Regions from separate parts of the Chryseobacterium sp. GTID13 genome, predicted to be linked through region 3. Evidence: riboswitches for the same ligand, from Rfam matches in the RefSeq annotation. Region 3 holds a riboswitch; each other region holds the start of a gene.
The links. Region 3 has a riboswitch for S-adenosylmethionine ahead of N4G44_RS04945 (alpha/beta fold hydrolase). Riboswitches for the same ligand answer to the same signal wherever they lie in the genome.

Region 1 (3,175 bases), 880 kb from region 3:
TACCGGTAACTTCCGTATTCGGGCTGGCAAAAATGACGTTGTTCGGGTTTAGGGCAGAAATGCTTGGCAGCGTAATCTTTTTATTGTAGTTCGCTGCAACATATACCTGGTTCATCAGGCTATACTGTACGCTTGCATTCGGGAAAAGCTTGAATTTATTGAAAGGGGTTAAATCTCTTTCTACAACAGCATTATCCTTTATAATTCGTGTAATTCCATAAATATCATAGTTTTCTGCTCTTGCTCCTAAGGTAAAATCAAACTTTTTCAGTTTTGCCTGAAATTCAAGGTAGGTAGATGCTGTCTGTCTCTGGTATTCCAGGTTGGTCAGGCCTTTACTTTCCGTATCATAATCCTGTCTTTCATACAAACCGCCTAAACTTACTTTTCCACCGTCCAGAAGCTTGATCGGCTGCGAATAATCTACCTTGAAGTTAGCTACCCTCATATCCGACTTATTATCAAGTACATTTTCTCCGCCTACATTCAGGAAAGGCTGCCAAGGGTCTGTATAAAAGCCTCTCTGGAAGAAATTATCCTGGGAAAATTTAGAAGAGGCTTTGGTATATCCGAACTGGAAATCCAGTTTTTGAGACTTGTCACTGAAACGCTTCTGATACGTTACAACAGCTTCCTGTCTCAGGTTATTGGTATGAGCCACATCGGATGCTTCATAATTAGCTTCCCGGTACTGGAGAGGATTAAGGCTTACAGGAATGTCGGCAAGTCCTGTACTGGCTGTATAATTGCCATTATTGTTGTGGTAAATATCGTAGTTCAGCAATAATCTGTCCTGCCCAAGATCAAAAGTCAATCCTGATTTTGCAAAATATCCACGTCCGATTCTGTCCGTATTGTTATGCAGAAGCACATCCTGATCGCCATTCAGCATACTTTCACGGTAATTCTGGCCTACATTCAGCTGCCATCCGAAAAGTTTATTTCTTGCATTCAGATTTAAAGAATTGGTGGTTCGGCTTCTGAATTTGTCGTAATTGCTAAAAGAATAATTTCCCGAATAGGTTGCTGTTAGATACTTATTGGCGTTCTTATTGGTAATGATATTCATGATGGCACCTCCTGAGGTAGCTGGATATTCTGCTCCCGGCTGGGTGATCACTTCTATTCTGTCTACCGAGTTGGCAGGCATCCCTTCAAGAAAAGAATTCAGTTCGTTTGAAGTAATATTTAAAGGTCTTCCGTTCAGATAAACATCCAGGATTTTTCCCTGGTACATCATTCCGGCGATATCGGTGGAAACCAGTCCCGGAAGTTTTTTGATACCTTCCAGAACATTCCCGTTATTAAGCTGCGGCTGCTCGGAAAAATCAAAAATGGTACGGTCCGCTTTCTGTTCAACGGCTTTTTTAGTTTTGGTAATGACTACGCCTTCAATCTGTTTCTCCTTGTCTGTGCCGGTATTGGTTTTTTCCTGTGAATAGGCAAAAAAAGACGCCAGCAAAGACAGCGTGAATATAGTTTTTTTCATAATGTTTTTTACTACTATTCAGTTAGACGTAAAAAAACTCATTTGTTACGGTGAAATTTGCGAAAAGTTAAAATTTTGAGCATTTATTTTTTTATTTCCGAAATAATTATATCTTTGCCACGTAATTATCAAGAATCTCATAGATGGGATAGCAACCTGCAAAAACAAGCAAGGTGCTAAAATAGATAAGCCGGTATGCCCGGAAAAAATGTTTATTCTCTATTTTCTTCCCATCTTGACATTTTTGTTTTAAAAATAAAATCAATGTTTAAAGACAAGGGAAACCACAAGACCAATTTAAAATTTCGTTTCTCAGATCATGAAGTTCCGCTTCGTTATTCTGACCTGTTCTCATGCCATACCCACATGTGCATGTGTTGTTGTTTCTAGACTTCTTTAAAAAATAATTCAATCATTCAGGCTTTTGATCGTAACCTCAAATAGAGGTTACAGGAATCTTACTACCTGAAATCAACCAACAATCAGTAATCAAAAAAATAGAAAAACACATGTACAATTTCAACAAAAAAACAATCATAGCATCAGCAACTTTTATTTCAGCATTTTATTTCGGGCAGACGGATTCTGTATCTTCCAAAAAGATCGATGATGTGGTGATCCTTGGGTCCAGAGGGGCTGGAAGATCCCTTACAGAAACTCCGGTTCCGGTAGATATCATCAATATTTCTAAAATTCTGAGACAAAGTCCCGTAAATAATATAAGCCAGGCGCTTAATTATGTAGTGCCTTCATTTTCTTCCACCTCGCATACGGTAAATGACGGAACCGATTTCGTAGATCCCGCTCTTTTAAGAGGACTTGGTCCGGATCAGGTGCTGGTTTTGCTTAACGGGAAAAGAAGATACCAGTCATCCCTGATCAATGTTACCCTGACTCCGGGAAGAGGTTCGGTAGGAACGGATCTTAACGCAATTCCGGCTTTTGCTTTAGAGAAAATAGAAGTTCTGAGAGACGGGGCTTCTGCCCAATATGGTTCCGACGCTATTGCAGGAGTCGTGAATTTAGGGTTAAAGAAAAGGCTTGGACTTTCAGGACAGGTATTTTTAGGAGGATATGCTTCGCCAGTGGCCAATAACTTCTCAGGAGGGATCGACGGGCAGACCATTTCTGCAGATCTTAACTATGGGGCGAAAATCGGGGAGAAGGGTTTCATTAATGTAACGGGTTCCGTACAGTACAGAGATCCTTATTCAAGAGCTGGCGTCCGTCAGGGAAATATTTTTAATGCCTATAATGCGATTAATTACAGGGCATTGCAGAATGGAGTCAATATTGATGGACTGTATAAAAATATTACCAATACTCCCAATACCCAGCAAATCATTAATACCGTTAAGCAGTATGCATCACAGGTTGATTATTTTTCACAGGATTTCAAAAACCAGATAGCTGGAGCGAACAGTATTTCAGCATTACAAGGCTTATTAGGCCAGGATTTTACGGATCACGAGCTTAAATACCGGGGGTTGGAAAGAAAAGATTTCAGTCTGAGAGCAGGGCAGTCTAAATTGCAGTCCGCACAGCTTTTTTCAATTCTGAAATTCCCGTCAATGAAGACTGGAAAGTATATTCATTCGGAGGTTACAGCTACCGTTTAGGAAATGCCGGAGGATTTTACCGTCTGCCCAACACAGAAAGAAACATCAATGCTGTTACTCCTAATGG
Region 2 (3,175 bases), 800 kb from region 3:
CTGTTGAAGGGATGGGGCTCTGAAACCGGTTCCTACAGCTGCCCGTATTGCATAGTCTTTTATGAATTCGTACCTCACTGCCAGCTTGCCGTTCAAGGTATTTCCGAAATCTGAATAATTTTCAAATCTTCCTGCAAGGTCTATATTTAATTTTTTAGCTAAATCATAGGAAACATCTGCATAAACGGCTGTAGAATGTCTTGATTTTTTCAGTGCATTATCCGGCGAAAAACCAATAAAAGATTGTGAGCCTCCGTTTCCCTCCACTTCAGATCCCGGAACTGCAGGATTTCCATTGATATCATAGCGGGTGTAAGAGGCTTCATCTCCCGGTTTGATCTGATACTGTTCAAAACGGAATTCTCCTCCAAAGGCTACATTAAACTGATTGATATTCTTAGAAACATCAAGATTAATAGTATTTTGAAGGAAACTGTGTGCTCCTGCATAAAAACTTGTAGGAGATTTTACCCCCAATGAAGCATTGTTGGTATGGTCTACATTATAATTGAAGGTATTGCTTCCGAATGTATTGCTTAAATCGAGCAGCCAATTGTTGACATTATATTTGGCTCCCACGGCATAAGAAAAATCGTACACCTGCGATCCCAGAACAGGCTGAAAACCATTTGGGTAAATAGCAGCCACCACATTATCTGTTTCTCCCGGCAACCTCCTGAAACCGAAGCCTTTTCCTTCTTTAATGCTGAAACCTCCGAAGGAATACAGTTTAAAGCTATCACTGAACGGATATTCGGAGTTAAAAAACAATTGGGCCTGCCTGATCTGTGCGTCTCCGATCTGGAAATTAAAATCATCCCGGTTGAGCCCTCTTTCTTTTATAATCCTGTCGTCTTCTGCTCTTGCTGCCTTCGGATCATCTGCAAACTCATACGCAAAATTACTTCCGAAGATATCAAGATCGTGGTTTTGGGTTCTGGTGGTTTTTCCTCTGTGGCTTAATTGTAATGAAAGATTCACATAGCTGTCTTTCTTTCCGAGGGAAGATCCGTAGTTGATTCCGGCCTGGTAGGTTTCCCCGTCATTTCTTCCGCTGATTCCGTAGGATGCTGTTGCCGAAGCTCCGATATCTTTTTTAAGGATGATATTTACCACTCCCGCAATGGCATCGGAACCATATTGTGCAGCGGCTCCGTCTCTTAGCACTTCAATCCTGTCAATAGCAATTACCGGAATCGTGCTGAGGTCTGTCCCGACAGATCCGTTCCCTACTGTATTCTGATAATTGACCAGTGAAGTGGTATGTCTTCTTTTTCCATTGACGAGCACCAATACCTGATCAGGGCCCATTCCTCTCAAAGTCACCGGATCAATATGTTCTGTTCCGTCGGAAGCTGACTGTCTTACGGAATTGAAGGAAGGAATCACATAATTCAGAAGATCCTGAACTGTCGTCTGCGGGGCAGATTTCTGTAGTTTTTCTATATTGATAACATCTACGGGAACCGGTGTTTCCAGTTTGGTTCTTTTGGCATTCCGGTTTCCTACAATAATTACATCTTCGATCTGGGTTCCTTTTTCCTGCTCCTGGGCATTAACCAAAACAGCTCCCAGCAGGATAACAGACAGGCTTAATTTTTTCATCTTTGTCCTTGTAAATTAATCATAAATATTTCCCACGGACCTCATCCGCAGCTATAAAAGACTTCAAGAAATGGAATTACTGTCAGAATATTGACTTTTCTCATCTTCCCCATACCGGGTTGGAATTAGCACCTTTACACTTTTTAGAGCCGTGCAGGTTGCTAAGGTTTCATAGGGCCAAATCCCTCCACCTTTCTTGATAAATCTACTGCAAAAGTAGACTAATATTTTTAATTTTCAAAAAAGAGGTTTATATTTTCTATGCTGTCAATAAAAAAGAGGGACAATCTATCATTATCCCTCTTTTTTTATTTGATGATCATCTTCTGGATGGCCATGCCTGTTTCAGACCTCAGATGAACCAGGTAGGTTCCCGGAGGATAACTGGCTTTCAGTTCATAGGTTCCACTTTCATTATTAAGCTTGAACGAATCTATTTTCTTCCCGCTCATATCAAAAATGGAAATTTCCCCATTTTTAACTTTGTGATAAACGAGTTTTGCCAAACCGTTCTTTACAGGATTATCTGCAATCTGAAGGGATAGTTTGTTAGCCGCATTCACATCAGATGTTGACAAGGCTCCTGCATAATTTCCAAAAATACGGAACTCACCCGGCTGCAGTGTAATAGGAGCAGTGGTAGAGGCAACAGTGGAAACAGAGTTATCCATCAGATTCTGCCATTGTCCTGTATAAGGAAAATAAGGAACTACATTCTGTGCAGAAGTAGTATAATTGCCCAAAACAACGATGTTCTTCACGCCTGCTATTGAATTGTCATATACATAAATCCTTGTAATTAAACCTTCAGGATCATTCGCAAGGTTATTCGATTCTACACTATATGTTTTTGATTTGAAAACAGGATAAGTATTTCTGATATTGATAATTTTGGCCCAGGTATCATACACTGATTTTCTGTTCGCATTGGTATCATATCCTAAAGTAAAGGCAACAGGCTTTTCATCGGTTCTGCATCCGCTGCTGATCGTACCGTCTGCACATCGGTTGATACTGAATTCATAGCCAAGCTCTCCAAACTGCCAGATCATTTTCGGACCGGGAATCGTAAAGAATGTGGCTCCGAAAGTTTTCATTCTTTCAAGGGCCGTATTCAGGTTAGTTACATTGTAAGCTCCGTTAGAAGCACCATACGCAAGGTTTTTAAACATTAATCTTTCTTCATCATGACTTTCTCCATAACCCACCGCAGACATATTAGTGAAGCCGTGAAGGGTATGATTCATCCTGTCGTAGTTGCTGTTTTCCTTGTAGCCCATTGTGTTTTGGTTGTAAGGATCAGTCTGTTTGTTCCAAAGCATTACTCCTTTTCCTTCGGCAATTCTGTAATTCGCCCACTGCTGTTCTTCTGCATCTGTTCCTAAATGCTCGAAAATCATGTAGGAATTCGGGTCTATTGCCCACTGCTTGTCAGCATAATTCTTCATAATATCTACCCTGTCCTGCTGGTAAGCATTGGTACAGGTTTCATCGTTTTCAGAGCAGCTTTGGGTAAATCCTTTGGTAAGGTCCCAACGGAATCCGTCGATATGATATTCCGTCAGCCATT
Region 3 (3,175 bases):
AATCTGTGAAACTTTGCCTGACTTTCTTTCGGCTTCAAATTCATCAATCAGGCAGGTAACTGCTTTTTCTGCATCCGCTTCATTCACCAGGATAGATATCCCGTTTTCAATAGCCTGCTGAGAGATCACTCCCACACTTATGCGTGCCAAAGTAAGCGCCTTAAAAATTCTTCCGTCGATCCCGATTTCACCCAGGAAATCTTCTCCTTCAAATTTGATAATTGATCTGTTCTTTAAAAACTTTATTTCGTTAGCATTTCTCATTCTACAAAATATTTTTTATGATTGTATTTAATTGTTTATATTCCATCAGGAAGGCATCATGCCCGTGAATTGACTGTATTTCGTGGTAAAAAACCTCTTTGTTTTCCTCTTTCAGCTGCTGAAAGCACATTCGGATTTCTGATGCCGGGAAAAACAGATCGGTGTCTACAGCAATAAGGTGCATTCGGGCGCTGATCTTTTCTTGTTGCTTTTTTCGGTATTGATATTCATCAGCAAATGATTCATTAGCTTATAAGCTTTCAAACTAAATCTTTCGTTTAATGAATTTCCGTGATAAACGAGCCAGTCTTCAGATTCTAATCTCTGTTTTTCCGGATCGTATCTATTTTGAAATCTGTCGTTTAAAGATTGAGGAGTTCTGTAGCACAGCATCGCATGGATTCTTGCTTTCTGCAGAGGTTCATCATTTCCGTTTAAGAGGAATTTCTGAACCAGGCACTGTGCATGAAGCCAGTCGTGGGTTTTGGAATCGCAGGCAATGGGAATAAAAATTTCCGCCAGCTGCGGCTGCTTGGCAAGCATTTCCCATGCAATTCCACCTCCGAGAGAGCCTCCGATAATGGCGTATAAATTTTTGATATATAAAGTTTCAAGACCTTTCAGGAATATTTCAGCAATATCCGAAGGGGTGAAATCTTCGTATTCGTCAATTAAAAAGTCATCAAATCCGTTTCCGGGGATATTGAAACACAGAACAGTATACTTATTGGTATCAATGACCTGATTTTCTCCGATCAACTGCTTCCACCATCCTTTTTCTCCGGAAACATTTGAATTTCCGGTCAAAGCATGATTGACCAGTATAACGGGAGCTGAAAACAAGTCTGGCCCGAAGATCTGATAAGTCAGCGGGATATGGTATTCCTTTTGGGAATGGGTTTGATACGAAAGATTAATATAGTTTAGTTCTGTTTTCAATTCTATTATTTTAATACAATTGAAAATGCCACAGGAAATGGCTGAAAAGAACTTCAGTGAGTTATCTGTCCAAAATAAATTGGTAGAACGTAGCACCTTCTCTGCTTGCACAAAGGGTTGCTAAGGTTTCATAGGGTCTAATCCCTCAACCTTTCTTGATAACATTTTCAATATTTGAATGAACGCACTGCAAAGATATGTTTTTTCTTTTAATTTTTTCAAAAAAAATATTTAATATCAAAAAAACCAGTAATAGTAAGTGTTCCAATAGTATATTAATAATTATTCAGATGGAAAGAATTGGAATTTTTTTTCAAAAAAACTAACTTCGTATTTGAAAAGTGATGAAATATGACTGTTGAAAAAGAAAGATTACAAGATTCCAAATGGAAAAACTGGGGGCCATACGTCAGTAACCGGCAATGGGGAAATGTACGTGAAGATTACAGCCCGAACGGAAATGCCTGGAATTATGCCAACCACAATACCGCAGAAAGTTATACTTACCGATGGGGTGAAGAAGGGATTGCGGGGATTTCCGATGTGAAACAGATTTTCTGTTTTGCCTTTTCCTTTTGGAACAAAAAAGATAAGATCATAAAAGAGCGTTTTTTTGGATTAAGCAATCCTCAGGGTAACCACGGGGAAGACATCAAAGAAATCTTTTATTATTTAGATAATACACCTACGCATAGTTATATGAAAATGGTGTACAAATACCCTATCAATGCATTTCCTTATGATGATATTGTTGCGGAGAACGGCAGAAGAAGCAAAAAGGAACCTGAATATGAGCTGTTTGATACAGGAATTTTTGACAATGATGAATATTTTGATATTTTCATTGAATACTGTAAAGGCGACCACAATGATATTCTTGCAAGGGTAACTGTTCATAACAGGAGTAATGAGGATGCTCCCATTGTCCTAGCACCAACTGCCTGGTTCAGAAATAACTGGAAATGGGGATATAACACCTATAAAGGCCAGATGAATGCTGCGTATGACGGATGCATAGATGTTAACCATGACAGTATTTCAATCAAAAAGTTCTATTCAAGAAACAGGGCTGCCCAGAGTGCTTTCTGCGAAAATGAAACCAATACACCTAAACTATATGGCGCTCCTTATCCGGGTAATACCTATTTTAAAGACGGAATCAATGACTATATCATTTATGGAAGCAATACGGTAAATCCGGAAAAAAGAGGTACCAAAGCTTCTTTTATCATTGATGAAATGGTAGGCGCAGGACAATCCAAAGTTTTTGATTTCAGGCTGTGTCCTGATGAAACTGATGAGCCTTTTGAAAATTTTGACGAAATTTTCAGCACAAGAATTGCCGAAGCAGATGAATTCTACAGCGAAGTCCAGAGCGAAACAACGAATGAGGATGAAAGGAATGTTCAGCGGCAGGCATTTGCAGGCCTTCTGTGGAATAAGCAGTTTTATCATTACAACGTAGGAAAATGGCTTAAAGGTGATCCGAATCATGAAGCTCCGAGAAATTTTAATGAGTATGTAAGAAATACAGAGTGGAACCACCTTCACAACAAGGACATTATTTCTATGCCCGATAAGTGGGAATATCCCTGGTATGCGACCTGGGATCTGGCATTTCACTGTGTTCCTTTTTCTATCATTGATGCGGAATTTGCCAAAGGTCAGCTTTTACTTTTAACCAAAGAATGGTATATGCATCCGAACGGCCAACTTCCTGCCTATGAATGGAATCTGAGCGATGTGAATCCACCGGTACACGCATGGTCCTGCTTCAGGGTTTTCAAAATTGATGAAAAACAAAATGGCAAGCCTGATCTTTTATTCCTTGAAAAAGTATTCCAGAAGCTTCTCCTGAATTTTACATGGTGGGTGAACCGGAAGGATAAAAACGGTAAAAATATTTTTGGCGGCGGTTTTCTTGGTCTGGATAATATCGGGGCTTTCGACCGAAATATGGTACTGAAGGACG

Region 1: it holds a riboswitch for S-adenosylmethionine, as region 3 does, so the genes downstream of both, N4G44_RS00485 (TonB-dependent receptor plug domain-containing protein) here and N4G44_RS04945 (alpha/beta fold hydrolase) in region 3, are expected to answer to the same signal.
Region 2: it holds a riboswitch for S-adenosylmethionine, as region 3 does, so the genes downstream of both, N4G44_RS00875 (TonB-dependent receptor plug domain-containing protein) here and N4G44_RS04945 (alpha/beta fold hydrolase) in region 3, are expected to answer to the same signal.

The regions. Positions count from the first base shown of each region.
Region 1 covers NZ_JAOCMB010000002.1:98,285-101,459, reverse strand. The annotation lists gene N4G44_RS00490 (outer membrane beta-barrel protein) at 1-1,489, opposite strand, end outside; SAM-I-IV-variant riboswitch at 1,610-1,708, shown strand; partial or broken gene N4G44_RS00485 (TonB-dependent receptor plug domain-containing protein) at 1,999-3,175, shown strand, end outside.
Region 2 covers NZ_JAOCMB010000002.1:177,175-180,349, forward strand. The annotation lists gene N4G44_RS00875 (TonB-dependent receptor plug domain-containing protein) at 1-1,605, opposite strand, end outside; SAM riboswitch class I at 1,703-1,811, opposite strand; gene N4G44_RS00880 (alpha-amylase family glycosyl hydrolase) at 1,914-3,175, opposite strand, start outside.
Region 3 covers NZ_JAOCMB010000002.1:979,844-983,018, reverse strand. The annotation lists gene N4G44_RS04950 (ACT domain-containing protein) at 1-264, opposite strand, end outside; partial or broken gene N4G44_RS04945 (alpha/beta fold hydrolase) at 266-1,203, opposite strand; SAM riboswitch class I at 1,262-1,368, opposite strand; partial or broken gene N4G44_RS04940 (MGH1-like glycoside hydrolase domain-containing protein) at 1,555-3,175, shown strand, end outside.